Pseudorhodoplanes sinuspersici: one gene and its partner. The protein of the gene in region 2 interacts with the protein of the main gene of each other region in a pairwise test. Links are inferred from orthologs where the notes say so. Each region holds a gene or a part of one and is shown on either strand. Other genes may lie near its edges.

Region 1 (8,663 bases), 3.1 Mb from region 2 along the record:
CCATCGCCCGCCGCCTGAAGGATGCGCAGAACACGGCGGCCATGCTGACGACCTTCAATGAGGTCGACATGAAGGCGGTGATGGAGCTGCGCAATCAGTACAAGGATGCGTTCGAGAAGAAGCATGGCGTGAAGATGGGCTTCATGGGCTTCTTCGTGCGCGCTTGCGTGCAGGCACTCAAAGACATCCCGGCCGTCAATGCCGAGATCGACGGCACCGACATCATCTACAAGAATTACTATCACATCGGCGTGGCGGTCGGCACCGAGAAGGGCCTTGTCGTGCCGGTGATCCGCGACTGCGATCACAAGTCGCTGGCGCAGATCGAGAAGGACATTGCCGCTGTCGGCCGGCGTGCGCGCGATGGCCAGCTCAAGATCGAGGAGATGCAGGGCGGCACCTTCACCATCTCGAATGGTGGTGTGTACGGTTCGCTGATGTCGACGCCAATTCTCAATGCGCCGCAATCGGGCATTCTCGGCATGCACAAGATTCAGGAGCGCCCGGTCGCCATTGGCGGCAAGGTCGAGATTCGTCCGATGATGTATCTGGCGCTCTCCTACGATCACCGCATCGTCGATGGCCGCGAAGCGGTGACCTTCCTTGTGCGGGTGAAGGATGTGCTGGAAGATCCGGCGCGGCTGGTTCTGGATCTTTAACGTTTTCCTCCGTCATGGCCGGGCATAAGCCGTCGAAGACGGCGTCTTTAACGCCTTATGTCCCGGCCATCCACGTCTGAATATCGACCCAAGACGTGGATGCCCGCGACGAGCGCGGGCATGACGACCGAGAATTTCGGAGTTTTTGTATGTCCTACGATCTCATCGTCATTGGTACTGGCCCCGGCGGTTATGTCTGCGCCATTCGTGCGGCGCAGCTCGGCATGAAAGTGGCTGTCGTCGAAAAGCGCGCAAGCCTTGGCGGCACCTGCCTGAATATCGGCTGCATTCCGTCGAAGGCGCTGCTGCATGCATCCGAATTGTTCGAGGAGGCCGGTCACGCTTTCGCGAAGATGGGCATCGGTGTCAGCAAGCCCAAGCTCGATCTGAAGCAGATGCTAGTCTTCAAGGACGAGGCGGTTGACGGCAACGTCAAGGGCGTCGACTTCCTGATGAAGAAGAACAAGATCGACGTTGTCTACGGCGCCGGCCGCATCACGGCGCCGGGCAAGGTCGAGGTGAAGGCGGCCGACGGCAAAACGCAGACGCTGGAGACCAAGAACATCGTGATTGCCACCGGCTCCGATGTGACGCAGCTCAAGGGTATCACGATTGATGAGAAGCGCGTCGTGTCGTCCACCGGTGCATTGACGCTCGAGAAGGTGCCGGAGAAGCTTCTGGTGATCGGCGCCGGCGTGATCGGGCTTGAGCTTGGCTCTGTGTGGCGGAGGCTCGGTGCACAGGTGACGGTCGTGGAATTCCTCGATCGCATTCTGCCTGGCATGGACTCAGAGGTCGCACGTCAGTCGCAGCGCCTGTTCGAAAAACAGGGCATGACCTTCAAGCTCGGCTCGAAAGTCACCAGCGTTGATACGTCCGGCAAGAAGCTGAAAGTGAACGTGGAGCCGGCAAAAGGAGGAGAGACTGAAACGCTCGATGCCGACGTGGTGCTCGTTGCCATCGGTCGCGTGCCGTACATCGAGGGCCTCGGTCTGCAAGAGGTCGGCGTGGCGCTCGACGAACGCGGCCGGGTCAAGACCGATGCGCATTTCGCGACCAATGTGCCGGGCATCTATGCCATCGGTGACGTGATCGCGGGTCCGATGCTGGCGCACAAGGCGGAAGACGAAGGCGTCGCCGTTTCCGAGATCATCGCCGGACAGGCCGGACATGTGAACTACGATGTCATCCCGGCGGTGGTTTACACCTATCCGGAGATCGCGTCGGTCGGCAAATCCGAAGACGATCTAAAGGCGGAAAATCACGCTTACAATGTCGGAAAATTCCCGTTCACCGCGAACGGCCGCGCCAAAGCCAATCAGCAGACCGAAGGCTTCGTGAAGATCCTCGCCGATGCCAAGACCGATCGTGTGCTCGGCGTTCATATCGTCGGTGCCGACGCCGGCAACATGATCGCGGAAGCGGCGGTGGCGATGGAATTCGGCGCATCATCGGAAGATATCGCCCGCACCTGCCATGCGCATCCGACGCTGCCCGAAGCAGTGAAAGAAGCCGCGCTCGCGGTCGACAAGCGCGCGATTCATATGTGAGGGTTCTCCTTCCCCGCTCTGGCGGGGAAAGCAAGCGCTGGAGCGCGAGATGCCCTCACTGCAAAACAAAATTGCACTCGTTACCGGGGCCGCCGTCGGCTTCGGGCAAGCCTTTGCGCAAAGGTTTGCGCAGGACGGTGCGCATGTCGTGCTGGTCGACATCAAGCCGTGCGATGAGACGGCGAAGATGGTGGAAGCTGCCGGCCGCGAAGCGATGCCGGTGATTTGTGATATCACCTCGGAAGAGGCGGTCGGTTATCTCGCTATGGAAGTCGACCGGCGGTTCGGGTGTTGCGACATCCTCGTCAACAATGCTGGCATCTATCCGATCCAACCCTTCGATCAGATCACCTTCGCAGATTGGCGGCGTGTGATGGCGCTCAATCTCGATGCGGTCTTCCTGACGGCCAAGGCTTTCATGCCGGGGATGAAGCGGCGCGGATGGGGCCGGGTGATCAACATCTCGTCGAGCACGTTCAATGTGGTGGCGTCAGGATACACGCACTACATCGCCAGCAAGGGCGGTGTCGTTGGTCTGACGCGCGCGCTCGCCACCGAATTCGGCAATGACGGCGTGACAGTGAATGCGGTGGCGCCGAGCCTCACGCGCACTCCTGGCACGGAAGGCCGGCAACCGCGTGCTGGCCGCGAGAGCATGGATGAGGAATTTCTGGCTCTCGCAAACCTGCAGGCGATCAAGCGCGTGCAGGTGCCGAGCGATCTTGCCGGCGTCGTCTCGTTTCTTGCGAGCGACGATGCGGCTTTCATGACGGGACAGACGATCTACGTCGATGGCGGTATGGTGCGGGTTTAATCATACGTCAGCGCGCGATTTTTTTCTCCCGCTTATCCCGCGGAAAGCGCTGCCTAATGCGACCGCCAGGGATACGGCACTTTCAGATTCACCGGTTCTTCGGGCACGATCGAAGGGCTCTCCTCACCCGGAACGAGTGCAGCCATCGCCTCGTTGACGTCCTTGCTTTCGAGAAGTTCGCCCAGCCGGCCGATCGTCCATTCGGCCGAAGCGCCGCAATCGGGGTCACGATAACAATCCAGTTCAAGACGGGCGAGCCGCACAGCCTCGACCAAAGCAATGATATGGTTTTTCATGACGCATAACTCCCTTACGGGAATAATAACGCTTTCGGCGATGTCCGGTTGCCGGCGAAAATTTGAGTCTTATTCGCCCGAGCAGGCCACGCGGCCGCGCCGCGTAGTTGTCTTGCCTTCCGAGCCGCCAGCCGGGCCGAGATCGTGGACCATCAGAACGTAGTTGCCACTATAGCTGGTCTCGTCCTGGCCTTTTTTGCGCCGAGCTTGAATGACGAGTTCGACATAGCCATGCGCCTTATCGCCTTCACGCTCCCGATAGAAGCGTAGTTTGAGATCGCGGTCGTAATACCACTTCTGGGTCACATGCTCGCTGAGATCGAGCTTGCGGAGGTCGTCCGGCGTGCCGGGTGCACGGATTTCAAGCTCCGCCCTGACCTGGGGAATCTGTTCACCAACGCTGTGGCTGACAACAGCTGCCGCTTCAAAGTTCACGACCTTGTCATCGATGCTGCAGGAAAAGCCGCCGGTGGCGAGTGCGGTTTGTGTGCTGGCCAGTAATATGACGAGGGCAATCAGACGCATGAAATAACTCCGCGATGCGAATATCCGCATGCGTATAAACGTGTTGTCGCCGGTAATGAAGGGCCTTCAGGCGCGCGGATGCGCGGCCTTATATGCGTCGAGCAGCCGTTCGGTATCGACCGCGGTGTAGATTTGCGTCGTCGATAGCGAGGCGTGGCCCAGCAATTCCTGGATCGAACGCAGGTCGCCGCCGCGCGACAAGAGATGCGTCGCGAAGGAATGGCGTAACGCGTGCGGTGTCGCCGTATCCGGCAGGCCCAGCGCGCCGCGCAGCCGCTCCATCGTCAGTTGAATGATGCGGGGTGATAACTGTCCGCCCTTGGCGCCGACAAAGAGAGGTTCGTCGTCGGATAAATCGTAAGGGCAGAGTGCGATATAGTCGGCCACCAGCGTCAGCACCTGTGGCAGCACCGGCACCATGCGCGTCTTGTTGCCCTTGCCGGTGACAATAATCGTATCGCCTTGTCCGGGTGCGGGGACATCTTTGCCGGACAATCCGAGCGCTTCGGAAATACGGAGGCCGGAGCCATAGAGCAGCGCCAGCACCGCCGCATCACGCGCGAAGATCCATGGCTCACGCTCTTCGCCCGCGCGCAGGCCGATGTCGGAGACGCGTCGGGCCGACGGCACGGTGAGCGGTTTTGGCAAGGTCTTGGAAAGCTTGGGCGCGCGCACGGCATTGAGCGCGCCGACCTTGCCCTTGCCGTCGCGTTCGAGAAATCGCGCAAAGGATCGCGCACCGGCGAGTTGCCGCATCAGCGTTCGCGCGCCGATGCCTTGCGATCGGCGAGATGCCATGAAGGCGCGCACATCGCGCGGCGCCAGCGCGGCGAGATTTCTCAGCGAGGGCTGCTCACCGAGATGCTCGGTCATGAAGAGGAGGAACTGGGTGACGTCGCGCCGGTAGGCCTCGAGGGTCTTGGGCGACATTCTTTTCTGGTCGCCGAGAAAGGCCAGCCATCGCAGAAGTTCTGCAGAAATCTCAGGCGAGAAGGGCAGCTCTGTTTGATGTTCTGGCATCCCGCCTTATCTCACCGCCTTCCTTCACCCTTCCTTAAGGGCCCGGAATCGGGTGAGTGTCTCCGCCTTATGACGATGAAGATAGTCGATGTGGTGGTGCCGGTGGCGCTCGACCGGGCCTATTCCTACCGCGTTCCCGCGGGGATGACGCTTGCGCCAGGCGATGTCGTCGCGGTGCCGCTGGGCCCGAATGAATATGCCGGCGTGGTCTGGGGCGAAGGCCATCCGCGTCCCGGATTGCACAACAAACTCAAGGATGTAGACGCCAAGCTCGACGTGCCGCCGCTGCGTGAGGAGTTGCGCCAGTTCATCGATTGGGTGGCCGATTACACACTGGGGTCGCGGGGGACAGTGCTGAATATGGCACTGCGCATGGGCCAGCATCTTGGCCCGGAGCGCGAGCGGGTCGGCGTGCGGCTCGCGGGTCCCAAGCCGCAGCGGATGACGGCGGCGCGGGCCCGCGTTCTCAATGCCTTGGCCGATGGTATGACGCGGCTGAAAAGCGAGGCCGCGCAGGAAGCCGGCGTATCGGCGGGCGTCATCGACGGCCTGATCGACGAAGGAACGCTGGAAACCCTCGTAATCCCCCCGGAAGCCGTGGCGAAAGTCCCGGATCCTGATCATAATCTTCCGGAATTATCCGATGCGCAGAATGTTGCGGCGCAGACGCTGAAAGAGGCGTTGAACGGCGGATTTTCCGCGTTCCTGGTCGACGGCGTCACCGGCTCCGGCAAGACCGAAGTCTACTTCGAGGCCATCGCCGACAACATCCGCAAAGGGCGTCAGACGCTCATCCTGATGCCGGAAATTGCGCTGACCACGCAATTCCTCAATCGCTTCGAAGCGCGGTTCGGCGTGCGCCCCGCCGAATGGCATTCACAACTCGGTTCGCGCAAGCGCGCGCGCACATGGTCTGCGATTGCCCAGAACGAAGTTTCGGTGATTGTCGGCGCGCGCTCGGCGTTGTTCCTGCCCTATGCCGACCTTGGTCTGATCATCGTCGATGAAGAGCACGACCCTGCCTACAAGCAGGAAGACGGCGTGCATTATCACGCGCGCGACATGGCGATTGTCCGGGGACATCTTGCGAAAATTCCCGTGGTGCTGGCATCGGCAACGCCGTCGGTCGAAACCGAAGTCAATGCTCGGCGCGGCCGCTACAAGCGGCTCGCATTGCCGGAACGTTTTGGGGGACAACATCTGCCGCATATCGAGGCGATCGATCTGCGCACCGAAGGCCCGCCACGAAATCGCTTCATTGCGCCCATGCTCGTAGAAGCCGTGAAGCTCGCGCTGGAGAAGAAGGAGCAAGCGCTTCTTTTCCTCAATCGTCGGGGCTATGCTCCGCTGACGCTCTGCCGCTCCTGCGGCTACCGGCTGGCGTGTCAAAATTGTGATGCCTGGCTGGTCGATCACCGGTTCAAGCGCCGCCTCGTCTGTCACCATTGCGGCTTCTCGATGCCGCCGCCGGCGGTCTGCCCGAAATGCGATGCCAAGGATTCGTTCGCGCCGGTCGGCCCTGGCGTCGAGCGCCTGCAGGAGGAAGTGGCGAACCTGTTTCCGGAGGCGCGCACCATCGTGCTGTCGAGCGACCTGTTTGAATCGGTCGAGCGCCTGCGCGAGGAACTGGAAGGCGTTGCCGAAGGCCGCTTCGACATCATCATCGGCACGCAGCTTGTGGCCAAGGGCCATCATTTCCCGAAGCTCAATCTCGTCGGCATTGTCGATGCCGATCTCGGATTGGCGAATGGCGATCCGCGCGCGGCCGAGCGCACGTTTCAGCTTCTGCATCAGGTGGCCGGACGGGCCGGCCGCGAAACCGGTTACGGCCAGGGCTTCCTGCAGACGCATCAGCCGGAGCATCCGGTGATGCGTGCGATCATTTCCGGCGATCGCGCGGCGTTCTACGACACCGAAATCGCCTCGCGCGAAGCGACCGGCTATCCGCCGTTCGGTCGCCTGGCGGCGATTGTCGTTTCAGGCGGCGACCGGCACGAGACCGAAAGCTTCGCGCGCAAGCTCGCAGCGGCGTCGCCGCTCGATGAAAGCGTGCGCGTGCTCGGCCCCGCCGAAGCGCCGCTCGCGGTGGTGCGTGGGCGCTATCGCTTTCGTCTCTTGATCAAATCGCCGCGCAATTACGATCTCTCACACTTCATGCGCGGCTGGTTGGCCCATGCGCCGAAGACGCGGGGCAGTTTGAAGCTGGAAGTCGATATCGATCCGCAGAGTTTTTATTGAAGTCGCCAAGATTTTATGGACTGAAGGTCATGTTCGAAAAGTCTCTTATATACCGCGTTGGTGTGAAGCATCATGCCGATTTAGGCCTGTTAGCTGAGACGATGTTTTTTTATGGTCAGACGCAACTTCTGTTGGACCGCTCGTCCGTTGTTTCACTTTCTAGGCTGCTGTCAGCTGATCTACTCAAGGTGCTTCTCGATAATGAATGGCTTAGAATTGCGTATAGTCGCGAAAATTTTGGTGTGCTCACTAGCGGCTTGCCGCAATCGCATGATTTCGGCGTATTTAATGTGAGCCAAACAGCAAAAGGAAAACGATTAAAGAGTCATCAAGAAGAAATAGAGGAGGCGCTAGTTCGTGAGCATGGGAACTCGGCAGAGACGCGAAAGCTTTCAAAAATTTTTACCGATAAAACTGAGCTTCATCGATTTAGAGGAGTGCCGGAAAAATCGAAGATAATTCCTGATTTCGCAAGACAGGATGTGCAGGACCAGGCGTTTCTGTCTAAAGCGGTGCGTGCAATCCTTATCGAGCTGGTGCCGGGATTTGATCCACTCTTGCCATTTCACTTTAGAATTATCAGAGGTTCAAACGGCGAGCTTTTCGTCGACAGCGATTTGAATTTCCACGACCTTAATCAAGCTTTTCATACGATCGTCCCTTTATCGGATGGCTCGCTCAACGAGGCGCTCATCTTAAATTACATACAAATGGCGAGAGCGGATACTGTCTACGCCGCTTACTATATGGCTGAGCCTGTAACATCGTCTCTGAGCTCCAGGATAATGGAGAAGAATCACTTTGAATTCTTGCGTCGAAATATCAGCCAAAACGATATTAGTTTATTCCATGAAATCATTGTTCCCGGAATTCCAACTATCAGAGAGGCTATTAATTCCGGCGAGCGGACCTTTAGCGAATATCTGAACTTCTTGGAGGTGGCGCAGTGTTTCAAGAAGTGGCTCAATGTCGCTAGCCCTGATGTAGGTCTCGTCCAATCGTACAATAAGGATGTCTCAAAGAAGTCGTGGATTGAAACGCTGCCTGGAAAGATGACTAGATTTGTTGTCGCCACTGGTGTTGGCCTTGGCGCAGCGACAATTGCTGGACCTGCGGCCGGACTTGCTACCGGTGCCGCGAACTCCTTCCTGCTGGACAGAATACTCAAAGGGTGGAGACCCAACCGGTTCATTGAAGGATCTTATAAGAAATTTGTACAAGGCGATTAAGTGTCCGTGTGGTGCGCCCGCGCAGTGTCATGTGGAAAGTTCTGGCGCCGATTTGACTGACGGCATTCGGTGGCTTGCCCATGCGCCGAAGACGCGGGGAAGTCTGAAGCTGGAAGTGGATATCGATCCGCAGAGTTTTTATTAAGTGTTCCCCGAGTGATCAATCAGTCAATCCGCTTCGGCAATTCGTCTGCCAGGCAGTTGCTGGTTGGACTCTTGATTTGTGTGACAAGTTGGCATATCTTGCACACAAGGAGCGTAAGATGGGTGTGAAGGTCGCAAGGTCTAAACGCAAGACGCCGGAGGCGAAGCCGGTGTCGTCCGTCGTGCTT
Region 2 (8,675 bases):
CACGGTGCCGCTGGTGGTCGCGAACATCACATCGAGTTCGGACCACGTCGTCTCGTCTTCCGGCAACGGCATGATGGTGGTGATGCGCTCGCCCTGCGCCAGCGGCAGGATATTGATCAGCGCCTTGCCGCGCGCCTGTGGTGCTGCCACCGGCAGCTTCCAGACCTTCAGCTTGTAGACGCGGCCGAGCGAGGAGAAATACAGCATCGGCGCGTGGGTCGAGGCCACGAACAGCCGCGCGACGAAATCCTCGTCCCGTGTCTGCATGCCGGCACGGCCTTTGCCGCCGCGGCGCTGCGCCCGATAGGTCGAGAGCGGCACGCGCTTGATGTAACCCTGATGCGAGACGGTGACGACCATGTCCTCGCGGTGGATGAGATCTTCCTCCTCCACCTCGTCCATCTGTTCGACGATCTCGGTGCGGCGCGGCGTCGCGAAGGCGTCCCTCACTTCCGCCAGTTCGTCCTTGACGATCTGCTGGATCCGCGCGCGCGAGCGCAGGATATCGAGATAATTGCTGATCTCGGCCGCCAGCTTGTCCAGTTCGGCCTGGATTTCCTCGACGCCGAGCGCGGTCAGGCGCTGCAGCCGCAGGTCGAGAATGGCGCGTGCCTGGGTCTCGGAGAGCTTGTAGGTGCCGTCTTCGTTGATGCGGTGACGCGGATCGTCGATCAGCGTGATCATCGCCTCGACATCCCGGGCCGGCCAGTCGCGCGCGATCAACGCCTCGCGCGCCGCGTTGGCGTCTTTCGATGCCCGGATCAGCCGGATGATCTCGTCGATATTGGCGACGGCGATGGCCAGACCGACCAACACATGCGCGCGGTCGCGCGCCTTGTTGAGCAGGAATTTGGTGCGCCGCGACACCACCTCTTCGCGGAACGCCAGGAAGGACGACAACAGGTCCTTCAGGTTCATCAGCAGCGGGCGGCCACCATCCAGCGCCACCATATTGGCGCCGAACGAGGTCTGCAGCGGCGTGTAGCGATAAAGCTGGTTCAGCACGACATCGGGAATGGCATCGCGCTTCAGTTCGATGACGACGCGATAGCCTTCGCGGTTGGACTCGTCGCGCAGGTCGGCGACACCCTCGATCTTCTTCTCGCGCACCAGTTCGGCGATGCGCTCAACCATTGTGGCTTTGTTCACCTGATACGGGATTTCGGTGACGACGATGGCTTCCCGCTCCTTGCGGACCGTCTCCATCTCGACCTTGCCGCGCATCATGATCGAGCCGCGGCCGGTGTGATAAGCGTTGCGGATGCCGCCGCGGCCAAGGATCACGCCGCCGGTCGGGAAATCGGGTCCCGGAATGATCGCGTTGAGGTCGTCGATCGAGATCGCCGGATCGTCGATCATCGCGACGCAAGCGTCGATCAGTTCGCCGAGATTATGCGGCGGAATATTGGTCGCCATGCCGACGGCGATGCCGCCGGCGCCATTGGCCAGAAGATTGGGGAAACGCGCCGGCAGAACCGCCGGCTCTCTTTCGTTGCCGTCATAGTTCGGATTGAAATCGACGGTGTCGCTGTCGATGTCGGCCAGAAGCGACATCGCCGGACGCGCCAGGCGCGATTCTGTATAACGCATCGCCGCGGGTGGATCGCCGTCGACCGAGCCGAAATTGCCCTGCCCGTCGATCAGCATCAGGCGCATGGAGAAATCCTGCGCCATACGCACCAGCGAGTCATAGATCGCCTGGTCGCCGTGCGGGTGATATTTACCCATCACGTCACCGACGATACGCGCCGATTTCACGTATTTCTTGTCGGGCGTATGCCCCTGCTCGTTCATCGAATAGAGGATGCGCCGATGCACGGGCTTGAGGCCGTCACGCGCGTCCGGCAGCGCACGCGAGACGATCACGCTCATGGCGTAATCGAGATACGAGCGCTTCATTTCCTCCGTGATCGACACGGGGCGAATATCCGGCGGCAGGGAGCCTCCGGACGCGGGATTTTCAGGTTCAGACAAGGAATTTTTCCAGCAGAATTCGGCTGGCGCTCCCATAGCCGATTCACGTCGCCAAAGCCAACACTTTTATGACGGAAACCTCGTAAATTTCTCTTATATTTCAAATTGTTAGGCGACCCTTTTTAGTCACCTACGAACCTGCCCCAGCATTGCCTTTTTTCACGCTTCGGGCGAGGCTCGTTGCATGCCGTTCGACTTCTTCATCTCGGCCCTCGTCACTCTGCTGGTTGTGGTCGATCCGCTCGGGCTCGTGCCGATCTTCGTCTCGTTGACGAAGGGGCTGCCGGCCAAGGCGCGCCGTCAGGTCGCGCTGCGCGCCAGCCTGATTGCCTTTGCCATCCTGTGCGGGGCAACGCTGATTGGCAGTTGGCTCCTGAACAAGCTGGGCATCGGCCTGCCGGCGTTCCGCATCGCCGGCGGCCTGCTGCTGTTCTCGATCGCCTCAGAAATGGTGTTCGGCGTGCGCATCGTGCGGAAATCGCATGAGGCGGAAGCGGCGATCGACGATCAGGTGCGCAATATCGCCGCCTTCCCGCTGGCGATCCCGCTGATGGCCGGCCCCGGCGCGATCACCGCCGCCATTCTCCTGGCTGGACGCGCCGGCCAGGACATCGTCCGCCTGGGCAGTCTGATTGCGGTCATCGCCATCGTGCTGATTTCGTGCCTGCTCGCCTTCATGATCGGCGCGCGACTGGCGAAACTGCTCGGCGTCACCGGCAACATCGTGCTGGAGCGCCTGCTCGGCGTCATCCTCGCCGCGCTCGCCGTGCAATTCGTGATCGACGGCGTGCGCGCGGCGTGGGCTTAACGCGGCCCGGGCTAGAACGGAATTTCGTCGTCCATGTCGCCGCGACCGCCGCCGCCAGCCATCGCCGGCCGGCGCGAGGCGGTCGGTCCGGGCGAGCCGAAATCGTCAGCCCCAGAATAATCGGACACGCGGTCACCACCGCCGCCACCGCTGCGGCCATCCAGCATGGTCAGCGTCGAGTTGAAGCCCTGCAGCACCACTTCGGTCGAGTATTTCTCGACGCCGTCCTTGTCGGTCCATTTGCGGGTCTGCAGCGCACCCTCGATGTAAACCTTGGCGCCCTTCTTCAGATATTGCTCGGCGACCTTGCACAGGCCCTCATTGAAGATCACCACGCGATGCCACTCGGTCTTTTCCTTGCGCTCGCCGGTCGCCTTGTCGCGCCAGGTGTCGGACGTCGCGATCGAGAGGTTGGCAATCGGCCGCCCGTCCTGCGTCCGGCGGATTTCGGGGTCCTTCCCGAGATTTCCTACCAGGATCACTTTGTTCACCGAACCCGCCATAACACTCTCCCGTTCAAACCGGCGCAATCCCGCACCCTAGTGCGTCGCGTCCGCCGCCGCTTGCCGCAGCAAGCCTTTTCCACAAGTGGTCGCGCACAAGGCCGGTTCAACACCATACCGTCAACAAAGTTCTCTTTTTGTTCTAGCAGCAAAAATACCGCTGCGCAACTCAAAGGCCTCCGGCATCGCGCGCTCGGCCCTACATCCTCGGCAGCGGCTGCCTGAGCTTGAAGTAGCCCGGCCAGGGATCGCTGCGGCCCAAAAACTTTGCCGCCTCGCCCACCGCCACCGGATGCGCATTGTCGAGCCGGGCCAGCTTCTGCCACGACACCGGCATCGCGACATAGGCACCTGGCCGCGCCCGCGTCGAGAACGGGCAGATCGCCGTCGCGCCGCGCTGGTTGCGCAGATAATCGACGAAGATCTTTCCCTTGCGCTTGGCCTTCGACATGTTGGCGACGAAACGGTCGGGATGCTCCTCCGCCATCACCCGCGCCAGCGCTTCGGCGAATTCGCGATGCTCGTCCCAGCTATGGCCGGGCTTGAGCGGTGCGACCACATGCACGCCCTTCCCGCCCGTCACCATCGGGAAGGATTCAAGACCGAGATCCTTCAGCCGGGCGCGCATCTCCTTCGCCGCTTCCCTGACATGTATGAAGTCGAGCCCCTCGTCGGGATCGAAATCGAAGATCAGCCGGTCCGGCTTCTCGACATCGTCGACATGGCAGCACCACAGATGCAGTTCCAGCACGCCCACCTGCACCGCGGCGATGAGCCCGCGCTCGTCCTCGATATAGAGATATTTGTCGGTGCCCGATTTCTCGCGAATGCTGATCGACTTGAACTCGCCGGGAAAGCCATCCGAGGCATGCTTCTGATAGAAGCACGATCCGCCGCTGCCACTCGGACAGCGCACGAGGCTGATCGGCCGGTCAACAATATGCGGCAGCATCGCATCGGCAATCGACAGATAATGATCGATCAACTCGCGCTTGGTGACGTCCTGGGCCGCGAACAGCACCTTATCGGGATGGGTGACGCGGACGCCTTCGATTTGCTCTGCACCGTCGCTGGCGGACGAACGGACAGGCTTGCGCGGGGCCGCCGCCTTCCGCCGCGCGCTGCTCGCTTTCGGCGCAGACTTGCTTGCCGCCTTCTTTGCGGATGTCGCAGCAGCCTTGGCCACCTTGCGTGTCGGCATCGGCGTCTCCTTCACGATCTCTTTTGCGGGCTTGTCGCTGCGCAATCCCTTGAACGACGCCTGCCGGACGAGGCCATCGCGCGTCCAGCCGCGAAAGGCGATTTCGGCGACGAGCTGCGGTTCGATGAACTTCGCGCGCCGCGCGATGTCCGGCGGCACATCCTTCACCGGCGGCGTCTTGCGCGCCAGCGCCTTGAACTGCTTCGACAGGCTTTCGAGTCCTGCCCCCGAATAGCCGCTGCCGACGCGCCCGGCATACCGATAATGATCGCCCTCGCGCACCGCCAGCAGCAAGGATGAGAATGGCCGTCCTGCCTTGGTCGATGGCCGCCAGCCGATGATGACGAATTCCTGCTCGAAACCGCATTTGCTTTTCAGCCAGCTCCGCGTGCGGCCCGAACGATACGGCGCACCGGCCTCTTTCGAGATCAGGCCTTCCAGCTTGAGCTTGCTCGCTTGCGCAAAGGTTTCTTCGCCATGACCGACCACGTGGTCGGAATAGATCAGCGGTCCCTTGCCGGCCGAGGATGACAAAAGATCGCGCAGTATGTCCTTGCGCTCGATCAACGGACGCTGGCGCAAATCCTTCCCATCGAGAAGCAACAGATCGAAGAGATAATAGGCCATGCGGCCCGCCCCTTCGCTCAGCGCATTCTGCAGCGCCCCGAAATCGGTACGGCCCTCCGCATCAGCAACGGCGATCTCGCCGTCCAGCAATGCGCTCTCGCAGGGAAGCTTCAGCAAGGCCGGGACCAGCGACCGGAATTTGTCGGTCCAATTCAGCGCGTTGCGCGTCCAGATCGCGACCTTGTCGCCGGCAACCGCCGCGACCGCGCGATAGCCGTCATATTTGATTTCGTGCAGCCAGTTATTTCCGCTTGGCGGGGCCTCGACCAGTGTTGCGAGCTGCGGCGCTATGAAGGCCGGCAGTCTTGCGATTGACGTTTTGCCTACGCTTGATGTTTTGCTTGGCGGCTTTTCGCTTGACTGACTTAAGGACTTTTTTTTTGAGCCGCTGGCGCTTTTCGTTCTCGCCGGTCCCGCAATGATCTCTTCGACTTCCGAAGACCCACGTGAAGACCCGCGCCCGTTTCCCCGGTTCGATTGCCAGACCGTCTTGCCGGCGGCGATCTCATCCATTGCCCGGCCGGATTTCACGCTCGACGTCTCGCGCTCGACCGTCAGCTTGCCGGTCTTGCGCTCGTATTCGTCATGCTCCTTGATCAGCAGCCAATTGTCCTTGTCTTTGGGGCTGCGCCGGCGAAGTTTCACCAGCGCCCAGTTTCCCTTCAGCCGTTTGCCATACAATGTGAAGCCAAGCTTGCCCTTCTTCAGCGAGGCATCGACATCGTCTTCATGCGGCTCCCAGGTGCCGGTGTCCCACAGCATCACCGTGCCGCCGCCATATTGTCCTTCGGGAATCGTGCCTTCGAAATCGCCATATTCGATCGGATGATCCTCGACATGCACCGCAAGACGCTTGTCGTCGGGATTCTCGCTCGGTCCTTTCGGCACCGCCCAGCTCAGCAGCGTGCCGTTCCATTCCAGCCGGAAATCGTAATGCAGGCGTGATGCGTCATGCTTCTGGATCAGGTAGCGCAAACCGGTCGACTTGCGTTTGCCGACGACGCCCTTCGGCTCGGCCGTTAGCTTGAAGTCCCGCTTGGCGTGATAGTCGCGAAGGCTGCCGCGCGGCATGATGTGGTCCTGTTATGCCGCCCTGCGCCGGCCTGAGGTCTTGCGCGCGGATTTCTTGGCCGGCTTGCCTGTGGATTTGGTCTTGCGCGCAGCCTTGCGTGTGCCGCCAGATTCAGACTTCTCCGCCTTGGTTGTCTCGGCGCTGCCACCTCTGACACTGCGTTTCAAGGCATCCATGAGATTGATGACATTGGATGCCGGCGGCGCTTCCTCGATCTCGCGCGGCGGACGGTTTTCCTGCTTCGCCTTGATCAGTTCGCGCAGCGCAACCGTGTAGGTGTCCTTGAATTTCTCCGGATGGAATTCACCGGACTTCTTGTCGATCAATTCTTCCGCAAGATCGATCAGATCGGCGTCGACTTTCTTCGCCGGCACATCCTCGAACACCGTGTCCGCCTTCTTCACTTCGTCGGCGTAGCGCAGTGTCTCCATCAACAGGCCCTTGCCGAATGGCTTGATCGCAACGATCGAGCCCTGCCCGCGCACGACGATCTGGCCAAGCCCGATCTTGTTTGTTTTCTTCAGCGCATCGCGCAGGACGATATAGGCCTCTTCGGCATCTTCGTCTTCCTCGGATGGCAGGATATAGAACGGCTTCTCGAAATAGATCTGTTCGATCGCGTCGGCATCGACGAATTGCACGAGATCGATCGACTTCTTCGCTTCCAGTTTCACATCGGCGATTTCTTCGTCGGAGAGCAGCACATATTTGCCCTTCTCGACCTCATAACCTTTGACGATTTCATCAGTATCGACCGGACCGATGCCGGGCACGACCTTCTCGTAGCGGATGCGTTTTCCGCTCGGCTCGTGGATCTGATGAAAGGAAATTCGGCTTGACGTCTTGGTGGCCGACACCACTTCCACAGGGATTGAAACCAACGCCAATCGAATACGGCCGGACCAATACGCACGCGTGGCCATGGAGAACCCTTTTCCGAATCTACCCCGCCAACTGTCTTGAACGACTCGGAACAAACAAAGTTCCGCACAGCGCTCATAGAAGAAATAACTTCGCCATAAATTTTGCTTCGAAATTTCTGGAACGTAGTACCGCTCAGTTGTTGTCAACCCCTATCAACGCACCATCTTTGCAATTTGATGAGAATGTTGCAGAAAAGTCCTAGCGAGAAAACGCGTGATTGTTATTGTAACAACCTAGGCGATTGGCTGAACGTCGCTCAATTGCAACACAGTCGAATTTCGCTCTTTTGAGCTGAAACTAAATCGAAATGTTGTCGTTGATGCCGCGTTCGTTTTCTGACGTTGCGCTCGCAACATTGGGGGGTTTGAATATGCGGCTTCTCGTTTCAACAACCGTCGTCGCGGCGGCGCTCAGCTTCGGCGCGGCACAAGCTGCCGACATGGCTCGGCCGGTGTACAAGGCACCGCCGGCTCCGCCGCCGGTAACGATTTACAACTGGTCGGGTCTCTATATCGGCGGTCAGGTCGGCGGCGCATTCATGGATGCCGATTGGGCAACCGATGCGACGATCAACGGCCTCTTCATCAACAACACCCACAGCAAAGATAACTGGATCGCCGGTGGTCAGGTTGGCTGGCGCGGGCAATGGGGCAACTGGGTTCTCGGTGTCGAAGGCATGTGGTCCGGTACGGACCTGCAGATCACCGAAGCGTCGGTCGCGCTTGCCAATCTCGGCTTCCCGGATCGCTTCCGCACCACCGACATCGACCAGCTGTATTCAGTAACCGGTCAGATCGGTTATGCCTGGGATCGCTGGCTCGCTTACGCCAAGGGTGGCTGGGCCGGCGCCAGTGTCGAACTCTCCACGCTGAATGCGACGAACGGCGTCACCTCCTCCGTCTCTGGCAATGCCAGCGGCTGGACGGTTGGCGGCGGCGTTGAATATGCCTTCGCGCCGAACTGGAGCTTCGCGGTCGAATACAATTACTACGACCTGACGATGGGCGATAAGCTCACCACTCAAACCAATGGCTCCCCCGCCAGCTACATCGACTTCGATACGCAGATCCACACCATCATGGGCCGCCTGAACTACACCTTCAATTGGGGCAAGACCCCGGCCCCGGTGATGGCGAAATACTGATCCCCCGAGCGTTCATCCAACGATCAAAGGGCCGGCTTCACGCCGGCCCTTTTGTTTTGGCAGTGAGTCGGCGGCAAAAAAACACCTACACTGTCAAGCAACAAAATTTGCTCGAGCAAACAGAGGTTACGTTTTTTAATGAGCGTTGCTGAAACATCACGCTACTCCCACGGAATACATGTATATTGGCTGCACCAAGAGTTTTATGCCGACGGGGGACACCATGTGGCAAACTCGATTGGGAATCACAGCACTCATTGGTTACGCACTCTGTATGCCGGTCAGCGCGGCGGACTTGCGTCCCGCCTATAAGGCTCCTCCACCCGCGCCCGTTATTTACAACTGGACCGGTTTCTATATCGGCGGCTTCGCAGGTGGCGCTTGGGGCGGTGACGCAAACAGTACCGACCTGGATGGTTACA

Evidence for each region.
Region 1: the proteins of CAK95_RS22235 (region 2) and CAK95_RS07440 interact in binary tests that used the Escherichia coli proteins (3 or more experiments, as listed by UniProt). The link is inferred for Pseudorhodoplanes sinuspersici from one-to-one orthologs.

Annotation. Positions count from the first base shown.
Region 1 is NZ_CP021112.1:1,505,509-1,514,171, reverse strand. The notes cover bases 4,573-7,517. They hold CAK95_RS07440 (primosomal protein N'), read left to right. Parts: upstream 4,573-4,933; coding sequence 4,934-7,102; downstream 7,103-7,517. Other genes in these bases: CAK95_RS07435 (hypothetical protein), read left to right, coding at 7,132-7,517; CAK95_RS07445 (tyrosine recombinase XerC), read right to left, coding at 4,573-4,864. In the rest of the region: odhB (2-oxoglutarate dehydrogenase complex dihydrolipoyllysine-residue succinyltransferase), read left to right, coding at 1-659; lpdA (dihydrolipoyl dehydrogenase), read left to right, coding at 809-2,209; CAK95_RS07460 (SDR family NAD(P)-dependent oxidoreductase), read left to right, coding at 2,259-3,023; CAK95_RS07455 (hypothetical protein), read right to left, coding at 3,077-3,319; CAK95_RS07450 (hypothetical protein), read right to left, coding at 3,389-3,844; more of CAK95_RS07445, read right to left, coding at 3,911-4,572; more of CAK95_RS07435, read left to right, coding at 7,518-8,331; CAK95_RS07430 (hypothetical protein), read left to right, coding at 8,595-8,663.
Region 2 is NZ_CP021112.1:4,555,992-4,564,666, reverse strand. Bases 1,540-4,496 are described here. They hold CAK95_RS22235 (single-stranded DNA-binding protein), read right to left. Parts: upstream 3,286-4,496; coding sequence 2,794-3,285; downstream 1,540-2,793. Other genes in these bases: ligD (DNA ligase D), read right to left, coding at 3,485-4,496; CAK95_RS22240 (MarC family protein), read left to right, coding at 2,159-2,782; gyrA (DNA gyrase subunit A), read right to left, coding at 1,540-1,974. Outside these bases: more of gyrA, read right to left, coding at 1-1,539; more of ligD, read right to left, coding at 4,497-6,184; non-homologous end joining protein Ku, read right to left, coding at 6,197-7,108; CAK95_RS22220 (outer membrane protein), read left to right, coding at 7,480-8,253; CAK95_RS22215 (outer membrane protein), read left to right, coding at 8,477-8,675. UniProt on the Escherichia coli protein: Plays an important role in DNA replication, recombination and repair. Binds to ssDNA and to an array of partner proteins to recruit them to their sites of action during DNA metabolism. Acts as a sliding platform that migrates on DNA via reptation.